DNA from 2 places in the Simplicispira piscis genome. Region 1 is predicted to be linked to the other one. Evidence: riboswitches for the same ligand, from Rfam matches in the RefSeq annotation. Region 1 holds a riboswitch; the other holds the start of a gene.
The links. A riboswitch is a leader RNA that binds a small molecule or an ion and turns the genes downstream of it on or off. The one in region 1 is predicted to bind glycine.
Positions count from the first base shown of each region.

Region 2: linked by a shared signal. The riboswitch ahead of gcvT (glycine cleavage system aminomethyltransferase GcvT) and the one ahead of ACYVOC_RS18365 (D-amino acid dehydrogenase) in region 1 are both predicted to bind glycine.

Region 1 is NZ_BAAGQN010000033.1:29,740-44,871, reverse strand. Features, by position in the region: gene ACYVOC_RS18430 (MFS transporter) at 1-411, shown strand, start outside; gene ACYVOC_RS18425 (PAS and helix-turn-helix domain-containing protein) at 448-1,014, shown strand; gene ACYVOC_RS18420 (ABC transporter substrate-binding protein) at 1,040-2,137, opposite strand; gene ACYVOC_RS18415 (serine endopeptidase) at 2,447-3,508, opposite strand; gene ACYVOC_RS18410 (DUF2145 domain-containing protein) at 3,583-4,416, opposite strand; gene ACYVOC_RS18405 (hypothetical protein) at 4,428-4,874, opposite strand; gene ACYVOC_RS18400 (YiaA/YiaB family inner membrane protein) at 4,906-5,379, opposite strand; gene ACYVOC_RS18395 (saccharopine dehydrogenase family protein) at 5,645-6,823, shown strand; gene ACYVOC_RS18390 (LysE family translocator) at 6,827-7,450, opposite strand; gene ACYVOC_RS18385 (Lrp/AsnC family transcriptional regulator) at 7,543-8,007, shown strand; gene ACYVOC_RS18380 (MFS transporter) at 8,020-9,954, opposite strand; gene ACYVOC_RS18375 (helix-turn-helix domain-containing protein) at 10,374-11,105, shown strand; gene ACYVOC_RS18370 (YXWGXW repeat-containing protein) at 11,402-11,890, shown strand; glycine riboswitch at 12,079-12,186, shown strand; gene ACYVOC_RS18365 (D-amino acid dehydrogenase) at 12,276-13,580, shown strand; gene ACYVOC_RS18360 (EAL domain-containing protein) at 13,793-15,132, opposite strand, start outside.
Region 2 is NZ_BAAGQN010000031.1:16,575-31,706, reverse strand. Features, by position in the region: gene ACYVOC_RS18095 (universal stress protein) at 1-134, shown strand, start outside; gene msrA (peptide-methionine (S)-S-oxide reductase MsrA) at 181-933, opposite strand; gene bktB (beta-ketothiolase BktB) at 941-2,125, opposite strand; gene ACYVOC_RS18080 (SDR family NAD(P)-dependent oxidoreductase) at 2,209-2,967, opposite strand; gene ACYVOC_RS18075 (RluA family pseudouridine synthase) at 3,089-3,763, opposite strand; gene ACYVOC_RS18070 (PAS domain-containing hybrid sensor histidine kinase/response regulator) at 3,750-5,915, opposite strand; gene ACYVOC_RS18065 (FKBP-type peptidyl-prolyl cis-trans isomerase) at 6,013-6,387, opposite strand; gene soxC (sulfite dehydrogenase) at 6,693-7,895, shown strand; gene ACYVOC_RS18055 (c-type cytochrome) at 7,888-8,541, shown strand; gene ACYVOC_RS18050 (Crp/Fnr family transcriptional regulator) at 8,548-9,159, opposite strand; gene gcvP (aminomethyl-transferring glycine dehydrogenase) at 9,165-12,053, opposite strand; gene gcvH (glycine cleavage system protein GcvH) at 12,186-12,560, opposite strand; gene gcvT (glycine cleavage system aminomethyltransferase GcvT) at 12,685-13,815, opposite strand; glycine riboswitch at 13,861-13,983, opposite strand; glycine riboswitch at 14,001-14,105, opposite strand; gene ACYVOC_RS18030 (TRAP transporter large permease) at 14,112-15,132, opposite strand, start outside.

The DNA.
Region 1 (15,132 bases):
GGCGGATGGGTGGCGCAGCGTTGGGGCAGCGCGCGTGTGGCCGCCGTGCAGCTGGCCACCAGCGGTCTGTGCTGCCTGGCCACACCGTGGATGCTGGATGCCGGCGCGAGCCTGTTCTTTGGCTGGCTGCTGCTGTGGGGCGTCACGGTGGCCGGGGACTCTCCCCAGCTCTCCACCCTGACGGCGCGCAACGCTCCCGCACAGGCCGTGGGCAGTGTGCTGACGCTCACCAACAGCATCGGATTTGCCATTTCGATTGCCAGCATTCTGCTGTTCGTGTCACTGGCGGAGATCGTGGCACTGGGCGCGCTGCTGCCGTGGCTGGCGCTGGGCCCGGCACTGGGCCTGCTGGCGCTGCGCCCATTGCTGCGTGATGAAGCGACCCAGCCCAAGCAGGTCATTTCCCCCTAGCCCTGCGCAGCAGTCCATGGGGCAGAATCAGGCGTCATGGATTCCTCCTCCGAACTTCAGCAAACGCTGGAACTGGCCTTCCACCTGGCGCCGGTGGGCCTGTGCGTTTCACGCCACCGGACCATCGAAATCTGCAACGAGGCGCTGGCGCAGATCTTCGGGTATGCCCAGACCGATCTCATGGGCCATTCCCTCGCCCAGCTATACCCTTCTCTCGACGAGTTCACCCACATTGGCAAGCTCGGCCTGCCCGAGATGCAGGCCACCGGCAACTACAGCGACGAACGCATCATGTGCCGGTCCGATGGCACCCTTTTCTGGTGCCATGTGGCAGGCCGTGCGCTCGACCGGGCCGACCCTTTTGCCCATGCCGTGTGGATGTTCGAGGACATTTCGCTGCGCCGCCCGGTCGGCGCGGCGCTGACGATGCGCGAACGCGAGATCGCGCAGCATATCGTGACCGGCGCGACCAGCAAGCAGATCGCCCGCCTGCTCGAGATCAGCCACCGCACCGTCGAGGCCCACCGGGCGCGCCTGATGCGCAAGCTGGACGCCACCACCACGGGCGAGCTGGTTGCCCGGCTGCTGGGCCACCCCGGTTGACGGCGCCCGGCCGCAGGGGCTGCGTTTACTTCATCAAACGCCCGCTGCGTCCGATCACCGTCACCTCCACATAACGCGAACCCACGCGGTTGTCGGGCGAATAATTCACCGAGACCCCGCCCAGGTCGTAGTGGCCCAGGCTCTCCAGTGCTTTGATGACCTTGGCCCGCGTCGGCGCGGGTCCCGCACGACGCAGCCCCTCGACGAGCACCTTGGCACCAAGGAATTCTTCGAAACTGGTGTAGTTGATGTGTTCATCGGGCGCATATTTTTTCAGCAGGGTCTGGTACTCACGCACCACGGGCAAGTTGGGCTGGTACGGGAAAGGCACCACCTGGCTGATGCCCAGGCCATGCGCGTTCTTCAACTCGGCCAGCTTGACGATCTCGGCCGCGTCTACCACGGAGATGTTGTACAGCTGGGCGCCGCCGCCCATCTCGCGGTAACGCTTGACGAAGGCCGACGTGGGCTTGTTCACCGCAATCATGATGATCGCCTGCGCATCGGACTTCATGATCTGCTGCACGGCCGCATCGACGTTATCGGTATTCCGGTCGTAGGGCGCGGCGGCCGACAGCTCCAGCTGGCGCCGGGCCAGCGCCTTCTGCACACCTTCCAGGCCCGCTTTGCCAAAACCATCGTCCTGGTACATGACCGCAATGCGCTTCATGCCCAACGTGGTCACCTGCTGCACCATGTGCTCGGTCTCGTCGGCATAACCGGCGCGCACATGGAATATCCAGGGGTTGAAGGGGTTGCGCAGCGGCTCACCGCCGGTATAGGGCGCCACCAGCGCGGCGCCGCCCTTTTCCAGCACGCCATCGCTCAGCAGCTTGCCAATGTTTGAAGTGCCCGCAAAGCCAAACAGCGCGACCACTTCGGGGTCGGCCAACAGCTCGCTTGTCAAACGCACGGTGTCGTCCACCTTGTAGCCGTCGTCCAGCACTTTCACCGCGATCTTCTGGCCATGCACGCCACCCTGGGCGTTGATATGCCGGAAATAGATGCTGCCGCCCAGCACCATCTGTTTACCCGTACTGGCCAGCACGCCTGACAGGGGGGCCACCTGACCAATGACGACATCGGCCCGGGCGGCCGACCACGGCAGAACGAAGGCCAGCATGCTGGCAGCGCCCCACAGGCCGATGCGCTGGGCCGCCCGTCCCACAAGCCCGGGATCAGCCGCACTTTGTGCCGCACCTTGCCACTCGGCTGATGCGTGGACTGGATTCGGGGGTCGCACAGCGGGCGGATTCGTCGGATGCAGTGCACCGGGCGTAGTCTGTCGGCTCATGGGGTCTCCTTGTCGTAAGGAGCGTGAGCCTAGAGCCCGCACCGGCGTTACGCCAGTCGTACGTTTACTTACAGGGGCTTGTGTTGACGTAGTTCTACGTAGGAGCTGGCAACGGGCGCATGCAGAGCCCACCCGACGTCAATGCACCTCGCTCGCGCCGGGTCTGCCGCTGGCCACCGTTCCACACGCATGGCAGAACTTGGCAAAGGCGCTCTTGCGCGTGCTGCACTGGCCGCAGTGGTCAAACAGGCCAATGCCGCAATGCGGGCAAAAATCGGTCTTGCCGTCTTTCAGGTCTACCGGCCGCTCGCAGCCGGGGCACACATTTTTGGCCAGGCGCGCCAGCGCCACGTCGTAGCTCAGTTCCTTGCGGCGTTCCTGGTCGGGCAGGGCTTCGGCCAGTTTCTGCCGCTCCAGGTAGCGGTTGAGCGCAAGGATGGCGTAGCGCCCGACCAGCGCCGTGATACCAATACCCACCACGTAGCGCACATAGCCGCCATAGCTGGGCAGGTAGGGCACCAGTTCGACGAAGAACGCAAACAGCGCGAAGAAGATGAAGCCCCACACAAAAGGCCAATAGGTGCCCTTGCGCTTTTTGACGAACAGCCAGGCGGCAATGGCCAGCAGCGGCAGCGTAAGCGCCAGGCGGTACAGGAACACGCGCAGCTCAACCTTGCGGCGCTCGGCGTGCAGTTTGTCGTAGGCCCCGGACTCCATCTGGCCCAGGCGCTGCTGCGCCGCTGCTGCGGTCTGGCGCGCATCCAGTGCCGCCTGCTGCTGCTGCTCCACCATCTTCTGGGTGCTGCGCTCGGCCTGTTTGAGTGCATCGAGGACCCGGGTGCGCGCCAGCACCTCGGGGTCGTGCTCGGCCCGTTGCGTTACGCTGCGGGCCGCCAGCCAGTTGTTGAACGTTTCCCGCTCGGCAGAGCTTTCGCTGCGCGCCTTGTTGCGCTGCAATTGCGCCTGCTCCAGCGCGGTCTGGGCGTCCTGCTCGGCCTGGCGCGCCTCTTTCACCTGCGTGCGCAATGCCTGTGCCGCAGGCCGATCCAGAAAGTCGTCCAGCGCCAGCGGTGTTTCGACCTTGGGCAGATCACCCACGACGGTGCCGCCCAGGCCAATGAGGAAGCTGGCAAACACCAGCGCTACCAGCCACAGGCCGCGGCGAAACCATTTTTCGGACAGTCGCAAGGATTTGCTCATGTTGTTCTCTGGAAATTATCAACTATTGAATTGATAGCTTAAGGCGCTTTGTTGTTAAGCGCTAGAGGCTATTTTTATCGAGATTCCAGACGCAGCACGACAGGTGCCGATGCCAGCTGCGCACGCTGCAGCCAGGCCAGCACCGAATCCACAGTGACCGTTTCGATGCGGTCGGCAAAGCGCTTGTCACTCGGATGGTCGTCAAAGGCGATGTTGGCCGAGCCCACGCGGCCGCCCAGCCGCGTGAGGGCACCAATCTTGAGCACGCTGGGTTCATAGCCTTTGAACTGCAGCCAGGCCTGCGCCTGATCGCGCGTGCGCACGCTGGAAGGCTCCATGGCCAGGGCCAGGGTTTCCAGCGCCCACTGGTTTGATTGCTGGTATGTGCGCCCCCACACATAGCTCACCATGCTATAGGGCGGATGCTGCAGGGCGCGAGCGCGCAGCCGGTCTTGCAGCACAGGCAGCAGGCGCTGCTGCACCTCGGGGGTGGGTACAGCCCATACGGCCTCGTAACGCCAAAGGTCGTCCAGGAAGAACTCGCCCAGCCCCTGGCGGTACAAATGCCCCACGGCGGTGCCGCACTCGTTGAGCTTGTGTACCACGCGCCAAGGGCCTTCAGCGGTGCGGTAGGCCCAGCCCAGGTGCGAGTAGCGCAGACCGTATTTGCCCAGGTCTTGTCCGGCGCGGCCCAGCACCGCCACCTGGGCGCCGCTGCGGGCATGTTCGGCATCCAGAGCGGTGGCGGTCTGCTGCGCCAGTTGCATGCCGCGCTCGATGAGCTGCAGCGTGGGTTTGTGCGCCTCACACGAGCGGCCGGCATGGGCCGGTGCAGCGGCCAGCACCACGGCGGCTGCGATAAAGAAAACCGCCAGGGCGGTGCGCCGCCACGTGTTTGGATAAAGCATGGTGCGGCTCCTTAAAGATGTTCGTTGTGCAGCAGGGCCTGGCCCAGGGCATTGGGAATAAAGGCCAGCACCTCGCCCGCGACCGACAGCACGACACCCGTGCCGATCACGCTGCAAGCCACCACCGTGCCAACGCCATGGGCCGATGCGGCCACACCACGCCCCACGACTTCGACACTGACCTGTGCACCATCCGAAGCCCGTTCGAGCAGGTACACCGTGCCTGTCGCGGAGGCTTCGACCGTTTTCACGGTAAGCACTGCACCCGCTACCGACAGGGCGATCGGCAGCGCCAGCACCGCGCCAACCGAGGCCGAGCCCACCACCGACGCCACGGGCAACAGGGAGAGCGCAGCCGAGGCCTCGCTCTGGGCCTGTGCGGGCATTGCCACCAGGACACAGGCCAGGCCCGCCGCGGCCAGCAGGCAGGCCCGCTTTTTGTAAATGTTTGTCGTCATGGAAGTTTCGTTGGATGAAGGGTTGTAGGGGTCATTCAGTGGCGTGGGCCGTGCTGGCTTCGCGGCGGCCTTGCCAGCGGGCTTCCAGCAGGTCGGCCTCGTGGCGGTCACGCAGCATCTTGGCCAGCGTGAAGGCGGTGGTGATGAGGTAGAGCCAACCCACGCCGAGGAAGGCCTTGTAGGTCACGTTGATGTCCATGCCCAGCAGGCCCCAGCCCGTCAGGCCCATGGCGACGGCAAAGCCACCCCAGACGACCAGCTTCCACATCGGCACATCTTTCGCACCCTGGCGGCTGCCCTCGTTGTCACGCACAAACTTGGCCAGCACCAACGCGGTAGACAGGCAGAACACATAGCCCATCACCATGAACACCTGCTCCAGCGGCTCGCCGGGCAGCCAGGCCAAACCGACGACGCACAGAAACACGGCGATACCGAAGGAGACCCACACCTGGAGCTGCCAGGCACGGCTGTCACGCGGGACGATGCGGGAAGATGAAGACATTGCGGTAGAGGCCCGGAGGCCATGGTTGAACATGGAACGCATGGTGCTGCCCGTCGGCCCTGCTGTCTGCTTTGGCATGCCAAAGCAGCGCATACAAAGCATTGGGGTATCGTTTTTTGATACTTTTTGTCCGCCATTGCCGAAAAACCCCAGGCCTCCGCCGGTCGGCACCTGCGCGACACCCATGCCTTGGGCCGGTCTTCGACAATGCCCTCTCATGCCGCGCCAGACACCCTGGAATCACCGCCCAAGAAAGAGACACACCATGACAAAACCCTTTGACCTCGTCGTCCACGGCGCCACCGGCTTCACAGGCCGATTGGTGGTCGAATACCTGCTGCAGCGCTACCCCGCAGGCAGCGGCCTGCGCTGGGCCATGGGCGGGCGCAACGCCGAGAAGCTGGCCGCCGTGCGCGATGAAATCGGTGCCCCCGCCGACACACCACTCGTCGTCACCGACACCAGCAACCCCGCCAGCCTGCAAACCCTGATGGACCAGACCCGCCTGGTGCTGACCACCGTGGGCCCTTACCAGCTCTACGGCAACGAACTCGTGGCCGCCTGCGCGGCTTCCGGCGTGGACTACGTGGACCTGTGCGGCGAGCCCGCCTGGATGCGCCACATGATCGACGCGCACGAGGCCACGGCCAAAGCCAGCGGCGCGCGCATCGTGTTCTCGTGCGGCTTCGACTCGATCCCGTTCGACCTGGGTGTTTTCCTGCTGCAAAACGAGATGAAGGCGCGCTTTGGCCACCCCGCCAGCCGCGTGCGCGGCCGGGTGCGCAAAATGAAAGGCACTTTCTCAGGCGGTACCGCGGCGAGCCTCAAGGCCACGCTGGCCGCCGCCGCCAGCGAGCCCGGCGTACTCGATCTGCTGCGCGACCCTTTCGCGCTCACGCCCGGCTTCACCGGCCCGCGCCAACCCTCGGGCAGCAAGCCCATGGTGGACGAAGCGCTGGGCGAGGGCGTGTGGGTGGCGCCGTTCGTCATGGCGGCCATCAATACGCGCAACGTGCACCGCTCCAACTTCCTGCTGGGCCATGCCTACGGGTCCGATTTCATCTATGACGAGATGCTGGTCACCGGCCCCGGCGCCAAGGGCGAGGCCATTGCCAACGCCGTGGCCTCCGACAAATCGCTCGGCTCGGACGCCGGACCCAAGCCGGGCGAAGGCCCTTCGCGCGAAGAGCGCGAGGCCGGGCACTACGACGTGCTGTTCCTCGGAGAGGATGCCCAGGGCCACCGCCTGAGCGTGTCCGTGACCGGTGACCGCGACCCCGGCTACGGCTCCACCTCGAAAATGATCGCCGAGGCCGCCGTGTGCCTGCTGGAGAACCGCAGCACGCCCGGCGGCATCTGGACCACGGCCCCGGCATTGGGCCAGGCGCTGATCGACCGGCTGCAGGTCCATGCCGGGCTGCGCTTCGCCGTCGAAACGCTCTGAAGCTCAGGCCCGCACCAGGCCCCACCACTGCCACAGCGCGAAGCCGGCCAGCAGCAGGGCGGAGCCGCGCTGGATGCGCAGGCGCCAGGCATCATCGATGCGTGAGCGCCAGCGCGCCACCAGGGCTGCCAGCAACAGCCACCACAGCGCCGAACCCAGCCACACGCCTGTCACCATGGGCAGGACGGCCACCGTCCTCGCGCCGCCCGCCATCGCACCGAAGATGGCGATGAACGAGAGGATGGTGACCGGGTTCGACAGCGTCAGCACCAGCGTGCCCCCGAAATAGCCGAGCAAATCCCCGGACGCGGGCGTGACCGCCACCTGCCGTGCCAGCGGCTGGCGCGCCACGCGCCAGGCCATCCACAGCAGCACCAGACCACCCAGCAGCGCCAGCGGCACGCGTGCGCCCACGAGCGCATCGATCAGCAAGCGCGTCCCCAGCGCGCCCAGCGCCCCGTACAGCGCATCGGCCGTGGCTGCGCCCAGGCCCGTGGCCAGCCCGGCGCGCACGCCACGTTCCAGCGTGCGCTGGATGGTCAGCAGGCCGATCGGCCCCACCGGCGCGGCAATGGAGAAGCCTACCCACAGGGCTTCGGCGAAGAGCGGGATGGCAGAAGAGGTCATACCGCCATGGTAGAAAGAATGCAGCCAAGACAACAGGCAAAAAATTCCGCCCAAAAACCTTGCTGCCTAAATTTTTCAGGAAAAGCACCGCCATGGCAAAAGATTCAGCCCTCCCACTCGACGACAAGGCCTGGCTGCTGCTGCAGGCGCTGCAGGCCGATGCCCGCGCTCCGCTGAAGGCCCTGGCCGATGCCGCGGGCCTGTCCCTGCCCGCCACGGCCGAACGCATCAAGCGGCTGCAGGAAGCCGGCGTGCTCCGTGGCTACCAGGCCCAGGTGGATCCTGCCGCCGTGGGCTATGGGGTGCGGGCCATCGTCGGCATCCATGTCCCCCAGCCGGGCAAGCGGGCGCTGCTGGACAAGCTGGCGAGCCTGCCCGAGGTGCTGGAGTGCCACCATGTGGCGGGCGAAGATTCTTATGTGATGCAGGTAGTGGCCACCACGCTGCAGGACCTGGAACGCTTCCTCGCCGGTATCAACGGCTACGGCGAGACGCGCACCTCGATCGTGTTTTCCACCCCCATCGAACGGCGCGGGCTGGCGCGGCCCGCGCGCTGACGCCAGGGCCTGTCACGCCTCCAGCAGCCGCGCCACGCGGGTCTGTAGCAGTTCGGGCTGCGCCTCGGCCGGAGCCATGGGCGCGCCCACGTTCAGACCCACGCGGCTGAACATGCCGCGGCGGAAGGGCCGCACCATGGCGCTCCCGCGCTCGACGCGGCTGAAGTACGAACCCCACAGATTGGTCAGCGCCATGGGGATCACGGGCACATCCAGCCCGTCGGCACGCGCGCGGTCCAGGATCTTGACGATGCCGCCCTTGAACGGCTGCAACTGCCCGTCGCGCGTGATGCCACCCTCGGGGAAGATCGCCAGCAAATCCCCTTCGCGCAACACCTGCGCGGCCCGCTCAAACGCAGCTTCGTAAGTGGCCGGGTCTTCCTTGTAGGACGCGATCGGAATGGCCTTGGCCAGCCGGAAAAGCGCGCCCAGCACCGGCACGCGGAAGATGCGGTGGTCCATCACGAAGTAGATGGGCCGGGGGCTGGCCGCCATGAGCAGCACGGCATCGACAAAACTCACATGGTTGCAGGCCAGAATGGCCGCGCCTTGCACCGGCAGGTTTTCGTCACCCTGCACCCTGAACCGGTACACCAGGCGCGAGAGCACCCAGGCCACGAAACGCAGCAGGTATTCGGGCACCAGCAAGAAGATGTAGGCCGCCACCACGGCATTGGCCAAGCCGGTGAACAGGAAAATTTGCGGCACCGTAAAGCCCGCGCCCAGCAAGGCCCCGACGATGAGCGAACTGGCGATCATGAACAGCGCGTTCAGGATGTTGTTGGCCGCAATGATGCGCGCGCGGTGCGTGGGCTGGGCGCGCATCTGGATGAGCGCGTACATGGGCACGCTGTACAGGCCGGCAAACAGGCTCAGTAGCGCCAGGTCGAGCATGATGCGCCAGTGCGCACCCTGGTCCATAAAGGCCGCCAGGCCCATGATCTCGGCCGGGGGCAGGCCCCGGGCAGCGAAATACAGATCGATGGAAAAAGCGCTCATGCCCATCGCCCCCAGCGGCACCAGGCCAATCTCCACATGGCGGCGCGAGAGCACCTCGCACAACAGCGAGCCGATGCCGATGCCGATCGAAAACACCACCAGCAGGAGTGAAGCGACCTGCTCATTGCCGTGCAGCACCTCTTTGGCCAGGCTGGGAAATTGCGATAGAAACACCGCGCCAAAAAACCACATCCAGCTGATGCCCAGCAGCGAGCGAAACACCACGGTGTTTTCGCGTGCCAGCTGGAGGTTGCGCCAGGTCTCCGTGACCGGGTTCCAGTTGATCTTCAGGTGCGGGTCTGTCGCTGGCAGCGAGGGAATGAACTCGGCCACCACACGCCCCACGAGGGCCATGCCGACACAGGCCAGGCCCACATGGTGGGCCCCAATGTCAGGTACGGCGATGATGAGGCCGCCTGCCACATTGCCCAACAAAATGGCCACGAACGTGCCCATCTCCACCATGCCGTTGCCGCCTGTCAACTCGCGCTCGGTCAGCACCTGGGGCATGTAGGCGAACTTGACAGGGCCAAACAGCGTGGAGTGCAGCCCCATCAGAAAGGTGCAGCCCAGCAGGATGGGTACGTTGGCCGAGAAAAACCCCCACGCGGCCAGCGCCATGATGCCGATCTCCAGCCGCTTGACGAAGCGGATCAGCCGCTTCTTGTCGTATTTGTCGGCCAGCTGACCGCTGGTGGCTGAGAACAGCAGAAACGGCAGGATGAACAGTGCGCCAATCACCAGTCCGGCCATGGCCGGCTGCATCCACGACACGCTGATCTGGTAGGTCACCATCACCGTGAAGGCAAACTTGAACAGGTTGTCATTGGCCGCACCAGAGAACTGCGTCCAGAAGAACGGCGCAAAACGGCGCTGGCGCAGCAGGGCGAACTGGTTGGGGTCCTCGTGCGCCTGCGCAGCACTGGCGGAGGGGTTTTCGATCTTCATGCGTTTCTCCTCGTTCTCGACAGGTTTGTTGTGTTTTTTTGGTATTGCCCGCACCTCAAGCGCACAGCCAGCGTAGGCCGCCGACGATGTGGGCGCGATTCTGCCCGGACACAGGGGCGCGCAGCATGACTGGAACCCTCCTGTTGCGCAATGTCACAAGTGCAGACAACACCGGCCCGAGGCATGCCAGCGCCAGCAGCGCAGCCATGCCGAGCAGCAAGCCCATTTCAGCGCGTGACAGGACCGGGCGGCACAGAGGGCGCTGCGCGCACTGACCTGAGGGGGATACAGAAAAGGTCATGGTCGTCGCATCCGTCAGTGGTCGATGCCCCGCAGTGTGTTCAGCGCAACCCATTACACCGCCAAAAAGCTGCTTAAACAGCTACTGATGGCACCTGGAGTATTGATAATCGATACCCATGAGCACCACCGCCGACCTCGTGACCGCCCTGAAGAAGGAACTCAAATCCGCCCAGATGACCTACGCCGACCTCGCGCGGCAGTTGGGCATGGCCGAATCGAGCGTCAAGCGCATGCTGGCCAAGGGCGACATGCCGCTCTCGCGCATCGACGCCATCTGCCGCGCCCTGGCGCTGGACTTTGCCGACCTCGCCCGGCGCGTGGCCGACGCGCAACCCTTGCTCAAGGAGCTGACGCACGACCAGGAGAAGGCCGTGGTGGCCGACAAGAAACTGCTGCTCATGGCCATCTGCGTACTGAGCCAGTGGACGCTGGAGCAGGTGACCAGCGCCTACCGGCTGACCGAGGCCGAGGTCATCCGCTACCTGGTGCAGCTCGACCGGATCGGCATCATCGAGTTGCGCCCCCTGAACCGCTACCGCCTGAAGCTGGCCAAGACCTTCCGCTGGCGCCCCCACGGGCCAGTGATGAACTATTTCCGCGAGCACGCTTTGCTGGACTACTTTGCAGGGGGGTTTGACGGCACAGGCGAAGGTGTGCTGCTGGTGCATGGCAACATCAGCCGCTCCCTGGCTCCTGCCTTCATGGAGCGCATGCAGCGCGTGGCCCAGGACTTTGCCCAACAACACCTGGCCGACCAGAAATTGCCTGAGCACGAACGTGAGGGCTACACGCTTTTGCTGGCGCTGCGCAGTTGGGAGTTCGAGGCCTTTGCCCAGATGCGGCGTTGAGACAGCGTCAACGCCGATGAGCAGCCCAAAACGCTCTATTTTTGATAGCTGATTACGCTTTACCAGCAAGGGCTAGCCACCAAAATTACCCAGAATACAGCCACTCCAGGGCAAAGACACCCATCCGTCCTCTACCAAGAGCCTTGCGTGACATCCATCACGGTCTGGCGCATTGGTGCAGGCCGCCGAAACATTTGCTCACACGCCTTCGCCAAACGACTACACGGGCTTGACGAAGAGCACCACACAATGCCCTTCATTGGTTCCTTTCGGGACCATTTCAAAGGAGTATTCCCATGGCACGCCTCGCCCTCGCCGCCGCAAGCATCGCCCTGCTGTCACTGTGCGCCCTGGCGCCCACCGCGCAGGCGGCCACCTCGGCCACCATCGTCATCCAGACAGCCCCGCCCCCCGTGCACTACGAGGCCGCGCCCCGGGCCCGGCGCGGCATGGTCTGGGTACCGGGCCACTGGGAATGGCGCCACGACCGCTACCGCTGGATCGACGGCTACTGGCTCAAAGCCCGCCCTGGTTACCGTTACAACGCCCCCCAGTGGCGCGAGCGCGGTGGGCGTTGGTATATGGAGCCCGGCCGCTGGGACCGTGACGGTGACGGCATTCCCAACCGCTACGACCGGACACCTGACGGTCGCCAGCCCCATTACAACGCCCCCCCGCACCGGCCCCCACACAGCCGCGGCGCCCCACCCCACCGCCGTGACAGCGACGGCGATGGCGTTTCCAACCGGCACGACCGCCAACCCAACAATCCGTACCGCCAATAAAACCCTGCGCGTGCGAGGCGCTTGGGCCTCTCCATAAGCAACTGTTGTATGGCATAAGGCCCTGCGCACCCCACGCAGGGCCCCGGGCGCGCCTAGAATCGCGCACTGCAGGAGAGCTTGGCGGCACCGTCCGCTGCACCGAAGGCGCAAACTCCCATACACGCTCAGGTTCCGTACTGCACCTTTCATCACAGCCGTCTGGAGAGCCGCCACCACCGTGGCGCACCGAAGGAGCAAACCCCACGCCATGCTGGCAGGGGGTGAATCTCTCAGGTCACAAGGACAGGGGGAGCGGCAGCTTGGCGGACACGCCGGCTGCATGCTATTCATTTAATAGCTGCTACCGCTTATCCATCAAGCGCTGGAACCCTGAAAGGCTCCAAAAATGCGCGTGATCGTTCTCGGCGCCGGCTTGCTCGGTGTCACTTCGGCTTATTACCTCCAACAACGCGGCCACGATGTGACCGTCATCGACCGCCAGGCCACGCCCGGCGCCGAAACCAGCTTCGCCAACGGCGGGCAAATTTCGGTCAGCCATGCCGAGCCCTGGGCCAACCCGAGCGCGCCGCTCAAGGTGCTGCAGTGGCTGGGCCAGGAAGACGCTCCCCTGCTGTTTCGCGTACGCGCCGATATGCGCCAATGGCTGTGGGGCCTGCAATTTTTGCGCGAATGCACGCCAGCACGCACGCGCCACAACATCCAGCAGATCGTGCGCCTGGGCACTTACAGCCGCGCAGCCCTGCAGCAGCTGCGCCGCGACACCGGCATCCAGTACGACCAGCGCACCCAGGGAATCCTGCATTTTTATACCAACCAGAAAGAATTTGACGGCGCCCTCGGCCCGGCCGAGCAAATGCGCCAACTAGGCTGCGAGCGCCAGGTGATCAGCGCCGACGAGGCCGTGCGCATCGAACCCGCCCTGGCCCACATTCGCCCGCAGCTGGCGGGCGCCACCTTTACCGCCGAAGATGAATCGGGCGACGCCAACCTGTTCGTGCGCGAACTGGCCGCACTGTGTGCACAAGCCGGAGTGCAGTTCCGCCTGGGTGAGCACATTACCGCGCTGCGTGCGGCGGGAGATGCAATCGACCACGTGGAAGTCACCAACGCCGAGGGCCGTTTTGAGCGGGTGCGCGGCGACGCCTTTGTGCTGGCCATGGGCTCGTACAGCCCATTGCTGGCGCAACCGCTGGGCGTGTCGTTGCCGATTTACCCGGCCAAGGGCTATTCGGTGACCATGCCGGTGAAAGACGCTGCCATGGCCCACCAGGTCAGCCTAACGGACGATGAATTCAAACTCGTCTTCTCGCGCTACACCAGCGAGCAGGGCGACCGCCTGCGCATTGCAGGCACGGCCGAACTCAATGGCTACGGCCGCGACCTGAACGCAGCCCGCTGCGAGGCCATCGTGCGGCGTGTGGAGCAGCTTTTTCCCGGGGCAGGCGATGCCACCCAGGCGCAGTTCTGGACGGGCTTGCGCCCGGCCACGCCGAGCAATGTGCCGTTGATCGGCCGCACCAAGCTGGGCAACCTGTTCCTCAACACCGGGCACGGCACGCTGGGCTGGACGCATTCCTGCGGCTCGGGCAAGGCACTGGCCGACATCGTCAGCGGCCAGGTGCCAGAAGTCGACTTTGCCTTTGCTGGCATGAAAGACCAGCGCCAGCCCCGCCTGCAGCCAGCCACCTGAGCGCGTTCTCATTCTGCTTCCAAATCATTCGTGTCTAGAAGGCTGTCGGACTTGGAGCGTCGAAAGCGAGAATCGGTCCCAGCGAGGACAGTTTTTACTGGATTTGCAGCCGACGATTTCCAAGTCCGACAGTCTCCTGGGCGCGAAGCCGCAGACAGTGCTGTAGCACGGCAAGGCGAAGCAACATCGACACGGATGGTTTAGAAATGGAATCAGGCGACCGTAAGCACCGCCGCAGGGCGGTGCGCGCGCAGGAACTGCTCGCACTCCTGTGCAGGCAAGGGCCTGCTGTAAAAATAGCCCTGGATTTCATCGCAGCCCCGCGCACGCAGGGCATCGAGCTGCTCCTGCGTTTCCACCCCTTCGGCAATCGTGCGCAGCCCCAGGCTGCTGGCCATGCCGATGATGGCGTAGACGATGGCACGGTCCTCCGCATTCACCGTAATGTCCTGCACAAAGGACTTGTCGATCTTGAGCTTACAAACCTGGAAGCGCTTGAGGTAGCTGAGTGACGAATAACCGGTGCCAAAGTCGTCGATCGACATGCGCACACCCCGAGCCCGCAGGTCCGCCATGATGGCAATGGCCCGTTCGGGGTCGTTGCTGGCCACGCCCTCGGTCAACTCCAGCTCCAGGCAATCGGGCAGCACGCCCTCCTCGGCCAGGATGCGGCTCACCAGGCCCGGCAGGTTGGGGTGGCGGAACTGCACCGCCGACACGTTCACTGCCATCGTGATCTGCTGCAGCCCGCTGGCCTGCCAACGGGCCAGTTGCTGCACGGCGGTGCGCAGCACCCACTCACCAATCGGCAAGATGAGCCCGCTTTTTTCGGCAATGGGAATGAACTCTGCCGGCGAGACCATGCCCAATTCCGGGTGCTGCCAGCGCAGCAAGGCTTCTACGCCCACGACGCGCCCATCCTGAAGGCAACATTGCGGCTGATAATGCAGCGCCAGTTGCTCACGCTCCAGCGCGCGGCGCAGTGCGCCTTCCAGCAGCAAGGTGCGCGCAGCCTGCGTATGCATGTCGGAGGAATAGAAACGGTAGGCGTTGCGCCCGTCGAGCTTGGCGCGGTACATCGCCGCATCGGCGTATTGCGCCAGCGTGTCCAGGTCATGGCCATCCTCCGGAAACATGGCAATGCCAATCGATGGGGTCACCATCAATTCGTGCTCACGCACCTGCAGGGGCTCCGCAATCGATTCAATCAGCTTGCGCGCCAGGTGTGCGGCGCCATCGGCGTCCGTACCCGGCAGCACCAACACGAACTCGTCGCCCCCCATGCGAGACACGGTGTCCTGCTCGCGCACCTGCTGGCGCATCCGCCGCGATACCGCGATCAGCAATTCGTCGCCAATGCCATGCCCTAGCGAATCGTTGATGTTCTTGAAATGATCGAGATCCAGGAACATCAGCGCCATCGGCTCATCGCTGCGCTGGGCCAGACACAGGTCATGGGCAAAACGATCCCGCAGCATGGCACGGTTGGGCAGACCCGTCAGCAAGTCAAAGTGCGCCATCCAGCGGATACGCTGCTCGTCTGCCTTGCGCT
Region 2 (15,132 bases), on a different contig from region 1:
TGGAGAGCACCGGCGCCGATCTGCTCGTCATGGGCTCCCATGGTCGTCGCGGTATTGAAAAGCTGGTGCTGGGCAGTGTGACGCAGCGCGTTCTGGGACTGGTGCGTGTGCCTGTGCTGGTGGTGCGCGACTGATCGCCGTACCTTGGCATCTTGAAGAAAGGCGCCGTGGGCGCCTTTTTTAGGGGGTGCCCACGGCGTCGGTCAGCACGGGGGTTTCCCGATAGCGCTCTGGTAATAATGCCTGCAGATTGCGCAGTTTGGGCGCATCGTAGGTGGCAATGTAGAGGGCGTGAGGATTGCTGGTTGCGTAATCTTGGTGCCCCGGCTCGGCACGGTAAAACGCGGTGAGCGGCACAACCTCGGTTGCGATGGGGGCGCCCAGTACGGCGGCAGCGTCGAGCTGTGCGATATAGGCTTGGACCACATTGCGCTGGGCGTCGTCCGTGTAGAACACGGCAGAGCGGTACTGTGGCCCCAGGTCTGGCCCCTGGCGGTTGCGTTCCGTGGGGTCATGCGCGACCGAGAAGAAAACCTGCAAGACCTCTCCCAACGTGATCTGCTTCGGGTCGTAGGTGATCTGTACGGCCTCTGCGTGGCCGGTATTCCCGCTGCTGACCGCCGGGTAGTTGGCCTGTTCCGGTGTGCCGCCGGTATAGCCCGAGACGGCATTGAGCACTCCGCGCGTGTGCTGAAAAACGGCTTGTACCCCCCAGAAGCACCCACCCGCCAGCACCACGCTGGCGTGCGCAGCACTTTGCAGCCCCATTGCTGCAGGCCCTGCGGGCGCGGGTAGCAGCCGCGCTGGCTGCGCGCGTGCGGCAAAGGCCGCATACAGCAGCGCCAGCACCACCAGTGCAGCGCCCAAAGCGATCAGCCGCGGGGCGCGCAGGCTCGCGGGCGAATCGTCAGTGGGTGGAGGGGTTGCAGGCATGGGGCGCTCAGATGCGCTCGAAGATTGCCGCAATACCCTGGCCGCCGCCAATGCACATGGTCACCAGCGCGTAGCGGCCCTGGATGCGCTGCAGTTCGTGAATAGCCTTGACGGTGATGAGAGCACCGGTGGCGCCGATGGGGTGGCCCAGCGAAATACCCGAGCCGTTGGGGTTGACCTTGGCTGGGTCCAGTCCCAGGTCGCGCGTCACGGCGCAGGCCTGGGCGGCAAAGGCCTCGTTGGCTTCGATCACATCCAGGTCGTTCACCGTCAGGCCCGCTTTCTTGAGTGCCAGCTGTGTGGCGGGCACTGGGCCAATGCCCATGTACTTGGGGTCTACGCCGGCGTGGGCATAGGCCACGAGGCGCGCCAGGGGCTTGGCGCCACGCGCTTTGGCGGTATCGGCATCCATCAGCACCACGGCGGCAGCGGCGTCGTTGATGCCCGAGGCGTTGCCAGCGGTCACCGTGCCGTTTTCCTTGAGGAAAACAGGCTTGAGCTTGGCCAGGTCTTCCATGGTGGCGCCGGGGCGGAAATGCTCGTCGGTGGCGTACTGCACGTCACCTTTTCTGCTCTTCAGGGTGACGGGCACGATCTGGTCTTTGAACAGACCGTTTTGTGTGGCGCGCTCGGCGCGGTTGTGGCTCTCCACGGCCAAACGGTCCTGGTCTTCGCGGGTGATGCCCCATTTTGCGGCGATGTTCTCGGCTGTGACCCCCATGTGGATGTTATGGAACGGGTCGTGCAGCGCGCCCATCATCATGTCCACCATCTTGGTGTCGCCCATGCGGGCGCCCCAGCGCATGTTCAGGCTGGCAAAGGGTACGCGGCTCATGTTCTCGGCGCCGCCGCCAATGGCTACATCGGCATCGCCCAGTTGGATGCTTTGTGCAGCCGACACGATGGCTTGCAGGCCCGAACCGCACAGGCGGTTGACGTTGAACGCAGGCGTGCCTTCGCCACAGCCGCCGTTGATGGCTGCCACGCGCGAGAGGTACATGTCCTTGGGCTCGGTGTTGACCACATGGCCAAACACCACATGCCCCACATCCTTGCCTTCCACGCTGGCGCGCGCCAGCGATTCACGCACGACAAGTGCGCCCAGTTCGGTGGGGGCTACGTCTTTAAGGCTGCCACCAAAGGTTCCAATGGCGGTGCGCACGGCACTGACGACGACGACTTCACGGGTCATGGTTCAATCCTTTTAAGGTAAAAAATGGGTCTAACGCAATATGGGTAAGCGCGAGTAGCTATCAAAAACAAAGTGATTGCGGCTCAGGCGTCCCGCACATCAGCGACGGGTTGGGTGCCGAAGTCGGGCCGATTGAGCCAGCCCAGAACCTGGGTGGCCGCATCGTGCGCGCTGCTGAGCATGCCGCTGCGCTGGAGCTGTGCGAAGTTCTGCACATCCGGAAAAGCATCCGGGTGGGCCGAGCGCAGTTGCACCTGCATGTCTGTGTCGATCACGCCGGGCGCCAGAGAGCAAACACGGGCGCCGTGGGGTTTGCGTTCTTCATCCAGCGCCATGCAGCGCGTGAAATGGTCCATGCCAGCCTTGGCCGCGCAGTAGGCCGCCTGCGACGCCATGGGGCGGCGGCCCAGGCCTGAGGAAATGTTCAGCACCTTGCGGGGCAGGTTCCAGTCGTCCGTGGCACCCAGGAATGCTGCGCACAGCAACATGGGGGCCTCGAGCCCCACGCGCAAAGCCACTGCCAAGTCGCCCGGCACGCTGGCCGAAAGAGGGGCAATAGGCGGTATCACGCCTGCGTTATTGATGAGGGTGGCGCTGGCAAAACGGTCTGCGGTGGCTGTCTGCAACCAGTCGCGCAGCTGTTGTGCGGCCGGTTCGGCATGGGTCAGATCCAGCTCCCATTGCAGGAGCGTGGCGCCTTTGGCCGCGGCTTCACGGGCTAAAACGGGATTGGCGGTGCGCGAGATGCACAGCAGCGTGTTCCCGGGTTGCAGCAACTGGTGCGCCATGGCCAAACCCATGCCGCGCGAGGCTCCCGTCAGGATGGTGAGGTGTTGAGACATGACCCTATGGTACCCCTCTTGCCGCGCAACGCGCTGCGCTGCGCCACGGCCCTTCAGTGGTGGCGCACGGGGAAAACGCCGGTGCTTTCAGCGCCTGCACAGGAACCGGATGGCACCCGCATCAGAATGGCGCAGGCGATGCAAACTCCATCCACTGGCCTGTGGCGGGGTGTTCGAAGGCGAGCCATGTCGCATGCAGCAGCAAGCGGGGTGACCTGGCGCAGACGGCAGGGTCTGCATACAGGGCATCGCCCAAGATGGCATGGCCGACAGCGGCCAGGTGCACGCGCAACTGGTGTGTGCGACCGGTCACGGGTTCCAGCGTAATGCGCGAGGTGTCAGCCGCTGCATCGTGCGTCATAACTTGCCAGCGGGTTTGGCTGGGCTTGCCGGTGGTGGAGTCGATGACCCGCAGCGGGCGGCGTTCCCAGTCTGCGGCAATGGGAAGATCAATGCTGCCCCAGGCACCGTCTGGCAAAGCCTCCATGCGGCCCGCCACGATGGCCTGGTAGCGCTTGTGCACCTGGCGCAACTCGAACGCCCGGCTCAGACGCCGCTGTGCCTCGGGGCTGCGGGCCATCAGCACCAGGCCCGAGGTGGCCTGGTCCAGGCGGTGCACGATGAGCGCTTCGGGCCACTGTTGCTGGGCGCGGCGGCTCAGGCAGTCCTGCTTGTCCGGGCCACGCCCGGGCACACACAGCAGGCCTGCTGGTTTGTCCAGAACGAGAATCTCTGCATCGGCATGCATGCAGACCACCTCGCCCGCAGTCAGCGGCAGGCTCTCAGGCGTCGCCATTGACCAGCCGGTCTACGGTGTCGCAGAGCTCCTGCACGTCGTTGGGCTTGTGGATCAGGGCGCGGGCGCCTGCGGCCAGCGCGCTGTGTTCGATCTCGGCGGTGACATGGCCCGAAGCCAGTGCCACCGGCAGGTCCGCGCGGATCTCGCGCACCTCGCGCAGCAGATCCACGCCCGAATAGCCAGGCATGTTGTAGTCGGTGACCAGCAGATCGAACTTCTGCGGGGCGGCGCGCAAGGCTGCAGCGGCTTCGCGGGGATCCGTGAAACCGCTGACTTCGTAACCGCGCCGCCGCAGCAGGCGCTGCACCAGAAAAACCAGTGCCTGATCGTCGTCCACGTACATCACATGGCGGCTGCGCTGCGGCATGGCGGATGCGGTGATGTTTGTGGTGACGGGCGGCGTTGCCGGTTCGGTGCCGGCATGCGTCTGCGCCGAGGGCATGGCCGCCGGAAAGTACAGGGTGAAAAGGGTGCCCTTGCCCGGTGTGCTTTGCACATCGACCGCTCCGGCATGGTTGCCCATCACCCCATGCACGACGGACAGGCCCAGCCCCGTCCCTTGGCCGACAGGCTTGGTCGTGAAGAAGGGTTCAAAAACCCGCTCAATCGTGGAGGCATCCATCCCAGGGCCGTTGTCGCGCACGGTGATGGCCACATAGTCGCCGGGCGCCACACCGAGCCGTTCACACAGGCGCTGGTCTGGACGGGCAGGGGTAGCGGCTACCTGCACGATGCCCCGGTTCGTGCCCAGTGCGTGGATGGCGTTGGTGCACAGGTTGAGCAAGGCCTGCTCTACCTGGGTCGGATCGGCCAGCACCGGGGGCATGTCCCTCGGTAGATCCATGTGCAACTCGACCGTGGGGGGCAAGGTGACGCGCAGCAGGCGCTCGGTGTCATGCATGGCCTCAGCCAGCGCGACGGCTGTGCGCCGGGGCGGTTCGTTGCGGCTGAAGGTCAGGATTTGCCGCACCAGGTCGCGCGCGCGGCGGCCGGCTTTTTCGATCTCGATCAGGCTCTCGAGCACTGGAGACTGGCTTCCGCAGTCGGCCTTGGCCAGTTCCACGTTGCCCAGGATGGCGCCCAGGATGTTGTTGAAGTCGTGCGCAATGCCTCCGGCCATTGTGCCGATGGCTTGCATTTTGTGCGACTCGCGCAGTTGGGCTTCCAGCTCGGTGCGGTGCGCCTCGGCCTTCTTGCGGCCGGTAAGGTCGCGCGCAAAGACCGTGGTGGTTTCTCCTTCGGCATGGCGCTCGAAGGACACGCTCACCTCGACCGCCAGTTCGCGGCCGGCCGCCGTGCGTGCGGTCATCTCGCCCAGCAGGGCCTGGGTGGCCAGTTGGGCAAACCCCAGGGCCTGCACCGCGTCGGGCAGAAATCGGCCCAGTGGGCTGCCCAGCGCGTCGCTCGTACTGCACTGGAACAGCGCCGCTGCCGTGGGGTTGAAAACGGTGATGCGCTGGTGCTGGTCCACGCAGATGATGGCGTCCAGGGCAGAGTTAATGACGGCTTCCAGGCGCTTTTCGCTGGCGTGCAGTTGCTCGTTGCGTTCTTGCAAGGCCTGGCGCTCGGCCAGCAGCGGGCTTTGATCGATCACGGCGCACAAAAACTGGTGCACTGGTGCGTCGCTTTCCTGGGCCACTTCGATGCAGGCAATGTGCAGGTCGCCCGTAATGTGCCCTTCGCTACCGATCAAAAAAACGATCTCGGTCACCTCGCTGTGGCCTTGGTGGCGTGCGGTGTGAAAGGCGTCCTGGACCCGGCTGCTATCGCGGGCATGCAGGAATGGCATGAGTGCCGTGAGCGGGCGATCCTGCTCGGTGGGCTGGAACGAACGGTGTGCCATGGCATTGGCCTGGACCACCACGTCATATTCGTCCAGCACCATGAGCGCCAGCGGTACGCTGGAAAACAAGGCTTCGAAGCGCTCGGATGCGCTCTCGGCGGCAGCCTGGCTGTACTGCAGAACCTTGTTTTGCGCTTCCAGCTCTGCCTGGTAGGCACGCAGCTCGGCGATCAGCCCGGGCAGGGCCTCCTGGGGCTGCAATGCGATCCTTTCATCGGGCGCGCTGGGCTCTGGCGAGGGGGTATCACCCGGACCGTCGCGCGGGGACTGGGCGTGCAGCAGAAAGGACAGGTCAGGAAGGCTCATGGGCGAAGGGGCTCCGGCCTCGGTAGATGTCCCCGCGCAGCGAGGCCGCGGCCTGTGCAGGCGAGTGTACGCCCGCGCAGGCCTGCAAGTGCAAGGATCAGCGGCGCACGGAAACCAGCTCGACCTCGAAGTTGAGCGTGGTGTTGGGCGGAATCACGCCGCCCGCACCGCGCTCGCCGTAGGCAATGGCGGGTGGGCAGGTCAGCTTGGCCTTGCCGCCGGGTTTCATGCGCTGCACGCCTTCGGTCCAGCAGGGAATCACGCGGTTGAGCGGGAACTCAGTGGGTTCGCCGCGCTTGTACGAACTGTCGAACTCCTTGCCGTCCAGGAACGTGCCCTTGTAGTGCACCTTGACGGTGTCCGTGGCCTTGGGCGAATCGCCGTTGCCGTCTTTTAGCGATTCATAAACCAGGCCGCTGGCCGTGGTGGTGGGGTCTGCAGCCTGGACAGAGGTGAAGGGGGTAGCCAGCAGGCCGACGAGTACAAGGGCGGAAGAAATGCGCACGGGTTGTCCTTGAAACAAAAAGAAGGGATAGAAAAAATCGGAACTCCATTGTGCTCGGCAGTACGTGTTGGGCTGCGAGCGGCGCGCCAGTGTAAAGGGCTTGGCGCCGTGGCTGGCGCCAAGAAGATGGGGCGCGTTAACAAGCGTTAATGCGCAGCGGCTTGCAGCCCGCAACACTGCACTTGCGGCCGATGGGTGCCGAGTGTTTGTTTTTGCGGAGACGATGGATGCGTTCATATAGCGACCACAGCGGACTGGCTCGGAGGACTTTTTTGGGTGGTCTTGCGACGGGGGGCGTGGGTATGGCGGCGGCGCAGGCGGCGCCACCACGGCCACTGGCCGCCCGCTTGCCCGATGCGATGACCCGCCCCGGTGGGGCCGATCTGCCGTACGGCCTGCCCGCCGTACACGAGGTGCAGGTGGAGCGGACCTTGTCCACTGTGGCAGGCTTTCCGGTGTGGCGCACGCCGCTGCAGCACCAGCGCGGCATCATTACCCCCAGCGGTCTGCACTTTGCAGTCCACCATAACGGTGTGCCTGACATTGCGCCGGAGCGCCACACGCTGAATGTGCACGGGCTGGTGCACAAGCCGCTGCGCTTTGATCTGGAGCGCCTGCTGCGCTATCCCATGGTCGGCCGCGTGCATTTTCTGGAATGCGCGGGCAATTCAGCCGCCAATGCGCTGTCGCCCACGGCACTGGACCAGACGCTGGGAGAGATTGCGGGCGAGGTGTCGTGCTCGGAGTGGACGGGCGTGCCGCTGGCCTATCTGCTGAACGAAGCGGGCTTGAAGGACAGCGCCCAATGGGTGGTGGCCGAAGGTGCTGACGGCGGATCGCACAGCCGCAGTCTGCCGCTGAAGGCGCTGCTGGAGCACGGCATGGTGGCGCTGTACCAGAACGGTGAGCGGCTGCGACCTTCTCAAGGCTACCCCATGCGCCTGTTCATGCCGGGCTGGGAAGGCAATGTCAACGTGAAATGGCTGCACCGGCTGGAGGTGACTGACGTGCCTGCGTACACCAAGGACGAGTCGGGCCTGTACACGCAAGTGCTGGCCGATGGGCGGATCGAGCGCTTTGCGTTCCACATGGAGGTGAAGTCGGTGATCACGCACCCCTCAGGCCAGCAGCGTTTGCCTGAGCCCCATGGGTTTTACGAAATCTCAGGGCTGGCCTGGTCGGGCCGGGGGCGCATCGCGCGTGTGGATGTGTCCGTGGACGGAGGCCGCACCTGGGCTGCGGCGCAGTTGCACGGCCCGGTGCTGGACCGGGCCTTTACGCGCTTCACGCTGCCCTGGCAGTGGAACGGCCGCAAGGCCGACCTGATGAGTCGCGCTACCGACGAGCATGGTCGCACACAGCCACTGCGCAGCGAATGGAAGCGGCGCTATGCCATGCACTCGTTCAACCACTACAACGCGGTGCAGGCCTGGCGCGTGCAAGCCGATGGCCGCGTGGATAACGTCTATGCGTGAAGACCTGTGCAGCCAGTTGCTGCTCGCAGGGCGTGCCACCCTGCGGCGGGGCGTGGCTGTGGCGATGGTGGTGGGACTGCTGAGTACAGGCAGAGCCAGCGAGACCCAGGTACCATCCGCTGTGACTCCTGCACCAGCAGCGCCGCCACATGTCATCGGTTTAGGCCAGGCGCTCTCGCCTGCCGACATCGATCGCTACGCCATCACCGTCTTCCCCAACGGCCGCAATCTGCCACCCGGCCGGGGCAGCGTGGAGCAGGGCGCGCGGCTGTATGCCATGCACTGTGCCGCCTGCCACGGTGCACAGGGCATCGAAGGGCCTGCCGCACGGCTGGCCGGAACGGATGGTTTCATCGGCTGGAGCGACCCGCTACGGCCCCTGCGTGTGCGCAAGTACCCGTTGCAGGTGCTGTCGGTGGGCGCGATGTGGCCTTATGCCACGACGGTGTTCGACTATGTGCGCCGGGGCATGCCGATGCACGCGCCCAAGAGCCTGACCGATGACGAGGTGTACGGCATCACCGCGCACCTGCTGCATCTGAACGGGTTGGTGGCAGGTGACGCCGTCATGGACAAGGAAAAATTGCCCCAAGTGGTGATGCCAGGGCGGGATCGCACGGTCAGTGCGTGGCCACAGGAACGCTGAAAATTCTCAAACGCCGCGTGACGCTTCCACCATGCCCAGCCGTGCCCGGATGCGTGATAGCGACACCGGCGAAATGCCCAGGTAGCTGGCCACATGGTGCTGCGGCAGGTGGGGCGTTAAATCACCGTGTGTAGCGAGAAAAGATTGGTAGCGCACCTCGGGCGGGTGGCTCAACAACTCGGCTTCGCGCTGCGCGTGTTGCTGAAATACATAGCCCAGGGCTTCTTCCAGCAAGGGGGCGATGTGGGGAAAGCTGCGTTGCCACTGCTGCAAGGTGGCATAGGCCAGCTCCACGGCTTCTACAGGTGCCAGTGCCTCGATGGCGTAGGGGCTGGGCAGCGCCAGAGGCGGCAGATTGCCGGCCACCCAGCTGCCGGTGTCGTGGAACGACCGGTTGCGCTCGGTCCCTTGTTCGTTCAGGTAGAACAGCCGCACCACGCCGCTGCGCACCTGCCAGCAGCGCGTGCTGATCTCGCCCGCCTGCTGCAGCAATGTACCCGCGCCGAAATGGCGGCGGGGCAGGGCCTGCCACAACGCAGCCAGTACAGGTTCAGACTGGACCAGCGCTTCCAGCACAGGCGGCTGGCAAACGGTGCAGGCGCTGGTGGTCGAGGTCACTGCGTTCAAGCGTAGTCAGACACCGGGATGCAGCTGCAGCTCAGGTTGCGGTCACCCCACACGTTATCCACCCGGCCCACCGGCGACCAGTATTTGTTGCTGCGCAGGGCGGCCACGGGGTAGGCGGCGGTCTCGCGGGCATAAGGGCGGTTCCATTCGGCACCCAGCAGGCTTTCAGCGGTGTGCGGCGCGTTCTTGAGCGGGTTGTTGTCCTGCGGCCAGGCACCTGATTCGATCTGCCGGATTTCATTGCGGATGGCGATCATCGCGTCGATGAAACGATCGATCTCGAACAGATTTTCGCTCTCAGTGGGTTCCACCATCAGCGTGTTGGGCACCGGGAAGCTCAGCGTGGGCGCGTGAAATCCGTAGTCAATCAGGCGCTTGGCCACGTCTTCGGCCATCACGCCGCTGGTGTCCTTGAGCTGGCGCAGATCCAGGATGCACTCGTGCGCCACATGGCCGTTTTCGCTCGCGTAGAGCGTGGGGTAGTGGTCCTTCAGGCGTGCGCTGATGTAGTTGGCAGAGAGGATGGCCGCTTCGGTGGCGGCCTGCAGGCCTTCGGCCCCCATCATGCGGATGTACATCCAGGAAATCGGCAGCACAGCGGCATTGCCCAGCGGGGCTGCGGACACAGCGCCCACGCCACCCGCCAAACCCGCCGTAGCATGGCCGGGCAGGTAAGGCACCAGGTCTTGCACCACGCACACGGGGCCTACGCCGGGGCCGCCGCCGCCGTGCGGGATGCAGAAGGTCTTGTGCAGGTTCAGGTGGCTCACGTCACCGCCAAATTCGCCGGGGGCGGCCACACCAACCAATGCATTCATGTTGGCGCCGTCTACGTAGACGCGGCCACCATGCTGGTGCACCAGTTCGCACAGTTCTTTGACCTGCGTTTCAAACACGCCGTGCGTGCTGGGGTAGGTGATCATCATGCAGGCCAGCTGTGCGCTGTACTGCTCGCATTTGGCCTGGAGATCGGCCATGTCCACGTTGCCGTTGTCGTCGCACTTGGTCACCACCACCTGCATACCCACCATCTGCGCACTGGCAGGATTGGTGCCGTGCGCGCTGCTGGGGATCAGGCAGATGTTGCGATCGTTGTGGCCCTGGGCTGCATGCCAGGCCTTGATGGCCAGCAGCCCTGCGTATTCACCTTGACTGCCCGCATTGGGCTGCAGGCTCACGCCGGCATAGCCTGTGGCCTGGCACAGCCAGGCGCTCAGCTGCTCGTCCAGAAGGCGGTAGCCCTCCAGCTGGTGGGCCGGTGCGAAGGGGTGCACGTTGGCAAACTCGGGCCAGGTGATCGGAATCATCTCGCTGGTCGCGTTGAGCTTCATGGTGCATGAACCCAGCGGAATCATGCAGCGGTCCAGCGCCAGGTCCTTGTCCGACAGCTGGCGGATATAGCGCAGCATGGCCGTCTCAGAGTGGTGCGTGTTGAACACCGGGTGCGTGAGGTAGGGGCTGGTGCGGCGCAGCGCGCTGGGGATCAGCGACTCCACGCCCTGTTCAAAGGCGTCGAAGCTGGGCAGTGCCTGGCCGTCTTTGGCGAAAATCTTCCACAGCAGCGCGATGTCTTCGCGCGTGGTGGTTTCGTCCAGCGAGATGCACAGGTAATTTTCGAAGTAAATGCGCAGGTTAACGCCCATCTGTACTGCGCGAGCAGCTATTGTTTTGGTAGCACCATCGGTTTTCAGGCTGACGGTATCAAACGTGGCCTGTGCCCGCACTGGGGCGCCCAATTGCTCCAGGCCCTTGGTCAGGATGGCGGTGTAACTGGCGACCCGTTGCGCGATGCGGCGCAGGCCTTGCGGGCCGTGGTACACGGCGTACATGCTGGCGATTACTGCAGGCAGTACTTGCGCGGTGCAGATGTTGCTGGTGGCTTTTTCGCGGCGAATGTGCTGCTCGCGGGTCTGCAGTGCCAGGCGGTAGGCCGGCTTGCCATGGACGTCCACGCTGACGCCCACCAGGCGACCGGGCATGGAGCGTTTGAAGTCGTCGCGGCAGGCCATGTAGGCTGCGTGCGGGCCGCCCGCACCCATGGGCATGCCAAAGCGTTGTGTGGTGCCCACCACAATGTCGGCGCCCCACTCACCGGGCGGGGTGATGAGCGTGAGGGCCAGCAGGTCGGCGGCGGCAATGAAGGCGGCCTGTTTGCCATGGGCCTTTTCCACGTCGGCGCGCAAGTCGTCGATGCGGCCGCTGGTGGCGGGGTACTGGGCCAGCACGGCAAAGTACTCGCCTTCCAGGGCGGCGTTCCATTCCTCCAGCGAGTTGGCCAGCACCACCTCAATGCCCATGGGGGCGGCACGGGTCTGGATGACCTCAATGGTTTGTGGATGGGCATCGCCCGCCACGATGAAACGGTGGCTTTTGCTTTTGACCGAGCGCTTGGCCAGCGTCATGGCCTCGGCGGCGGCCGTGGCTTCGTCGAGCATGGAAGCGTTGGCAATGGGCATGCCGGTAAGGTCGCACACCATGGTCTGGAAGTTGACCAGGGCCTCCATGCGGCCCTGCGAAATTTCGGCCTGGTAGGGCGTGTAGGCCGTGTACCAGGCGGGGTTCTCCAGGATGTTGCGCAAGATCACGCCGGGCGTGTGCGTACCGTAGTAGCCCTGGCCGATGAAACTTTTGAGGACCTGGTTGCGTGATGCAATCGCCTTGAGCTCGGCCAGCGCCGCAGCTTCCGATGCCGGGGGCGGCACATCCATGGCGCGGCTGCGCGCGATGGAGCGCGGCACGATGGAGTCGATGAGTGCGCGGCGCGAGGCCTCGCCGATCACCGACAGCATGTGCGCTTCATCGGCCGCATCGATGCCAATGTGGCGGGGCAGAAACTCGGTGGTGTTTTCGAGTGCGGACAAGGGCAGGGCGGCAGGCATCTGCATGGCGGGAACCAGTCTGAAAGGCTATTAAAAAGAGAGCATCTTGCGCTTGTTTCTAAAAGAATTCAGGCACTTTATATTTTGAAAGTGCCTGAATTCAAGCGCGAACTGCTATGGTTTTTGTTGTCGTGACGCTCAGGCGCTGGCGGCAAAGCTCGAATAGGCGGTCTCGTCCATCAGGGTGTCGAGCTGCGACGGGTCCGACAGCTTGACCTTGAAGAACCAGCCAGCGCCCAGCGGGTCGGTGTTGGCCAACGAGGGGTCGGCGCGCAGGGCCTCGTTCACTTCCACCACTTCGCCCGCGACGGGAATGTAGATGTCGGCAGCGGCCTTGACGGACTCGACCACACCGGCCACGTCACCCTGGGCAAAGCTGGCGCCCACGGCGGGCAGATCGACGAAAACAACGTCACCCAGGGCATCCTGGGCGTGCACGGTAATGCCCACCACGGCGGCGTTGGTGTCGGCAATGTTGATCCACTCGTGGTCTTTGGAAAATTTGACGGTCATGGGATGTCTCCTGGAAAGATGATGGAAAGGGGAATGTAGCCGCTGCTTATTCCATTTCTAAATCAAGCGATGACTTTGTCGGCTTCGCGTATTCGATTGATTGAAAAACGGAATGCCCTGGCGGTCAGCCGCGGTAATAGCGTGTGGGAACGAAAGGTGTGGTGCTGACCTTCATGGGCACGGGCTTGCCGCGCACCATGGCAAAAATCTCGGTTCCTGTCGCGGTGTAGTCCGGGCCGACGTAAGCGATGGCTATGGGTTGATTGAGCGAAGGGCTCAGCAGCCCACTGGTCACCTGGCCGATCTCCTGACCGTCCATGTTTTCCAGTACGGCGGGCTCGCGCACTGGCACGCGCTCAGTGGCGACCAGGCCGACGCGCTTGCGCGTGAGGCTGGCGGGGTTGTCCAGTTGCGCCAGCACCTTGTCGGCGCCCGGGAAGCCCCCGGCGCGTGCGCCGCCGGTGCGCCGCACTTTTTGTATGGCCCAGTTCAAGCCTGCTTCCACGGGGGTGGTGGTGGTGTCCATGTCGTTGCCATACAGGCACAGCCCCGCCTCCAGGCGCAGCGAGTTGCGTGCGCCCAGGCCAATGGGCTTGACCTCGGGTTGCGCCAGCAGGGCGCGGGCCAGGGTTTCGGCCTGCGTGGCGGGCACGGAGATTTCAAAGCCGTCCTCGCCGGTGTAGCCGCTGCGGGTGACAAAGCAGGTGCAGCCTGCAATGGTGAAGTTGCCCCCCGTCATGAACACCAGTTGCTCCACGCCGGGTGCCAGGCGGGCCAATGCCGTGGCGGCCTGCGGGCCTTGCAGGGCGAGCAGGGCGTGGTCGGGCATGGGGACCACCTGGCAGCGCATGCCGATGCGTTCCTGGAGGTGGGCAATGTCGCCCACCTTGCAGGCGCCGTTGACGATGACGAAGATCTCGCCATTGCCTTTGTTGAAGAACATCAGGTCGTCGATGATGCCGCCCTCGTCATTGAGCAGCAGGCCGTAGCGCTGTTTGCCCACGGGCAGGTCGATCACGTCCACCGGCATCAGGGTCTCGAATGCGGCAGCGGCATCGCGCCCCACCAGGTGCAGCTGGCCCATGTGCGACACATCGAACAGGCCCGCGGCCTGGCGGGTGTGCAGATGCTCGGCCATCAGGCCTGCGGGGTACTGCACGGGCATGGAATAACCGGCAAAGGGCACCATGCGGGCGCCCAGTTCGATGTGCAGTGCGTTGAGCGGCGTGGTGAGCAGGGGGGCGGTGGCAGACATGGCGGACTCCGGGGCAAATAGGGGCCACAGCCCATGGGGCTGCGGGATTTGCCTGCTGTCCGCTTTACCTGAGAGATTCGCCGCAACGCCCTGGCTGGCCGTGCGGTTTGCTCCTTCGGTGGATGGCCTGCACCTGGGGCGCGGACATCTCTCTCCAGCTAGGGTACGCCGGCATCGTTGCGGGCGTTTGTCAGTCCTTTTGCCTGAGCGTTCGGCGGGGGCCTGCGCCTTCGGCGGCGCCGCTCGTGCTTCGTGGTGAAGTGCGGGGCGCTCTCTCCTGACCGGGCGAATTCTACCTATTTTGCATAGACGATATCGCGCAAACTCAGCGAAATCGACGGAAAGTACGTGATGAGCAGTAGGCAGCCCAGGATCACCAGCACGAACGGCAGCAGGCTCCCGACGATGCGGTCCAGCGAGATGCGTGCCACGGTGCATGCAGCAAACAGGTTCACGCCAAAGGGCGGCGTAACCATGCCCAGCGCCAGGTTCACCACCATGATCAGGCCGAAATGCACCGGGTCCACACCAAAATGCTGGGCCACGGGCGCCAGGATGGGCGCCAGCACAATGATGGCTGCGCTGGTCTCGATAAACATGCCGATGAAGAACAGCGCCGCGTTCACGCCCAGCAGAAACAGCGCAGGTGACTGCAGCACCGCTTCGAGCCAATGACCAATGGCGTCGGGGACGCCCGCGCGGGTGATGAGAAAGGCAAACAGGCCCGCGTTGGCGATGATGAACATGATCACCGAAGACGAAATGACCGAACGCCGCAGCACGGCCGCCAGGCTTTTGATGCCGATTTCCCGGTAAATCAACACCCCCACCACCAGCGCATAGAACACCGCCACGGCCGAGGCCTCAGTGGGCGTGAAAACGCCGCCGTAGATGCCGCCCAGGATGATGACGGGCATGAAGAGTGCCCAGCCCGCCTGCAGCGTGGCGCGGCCCAGCGGCATGCGGCCTTCGCCATCGTTCTTGCCCCAGCCCTTCCACTTGCAATACGCCCAGACGAACAGCATCAGCGCGCCGCTGATCAAGAGGCCTGGGCCAAAACCGGCGATGAACAGCTCGCCGATCGACACCTCGGCGCTCACGCCGTACAGGATGAGCGGAATCGACGGCGGGATGATCACGCCCAGCTCGGCGCTGGTGGCCTGCAGGGCGGCGGCATAGCTGGTCGGGTAGCCGTGCTTGATGAGCGCCGGGATCAGGATGGCTCCAATGGCAAAGGTGGTGGCCACCGACGAGCCCGAAACGGCGGCAAAAATCATGCACGTGAGCACGCAGGTCATGGGCAAGCCGCCTTGCACA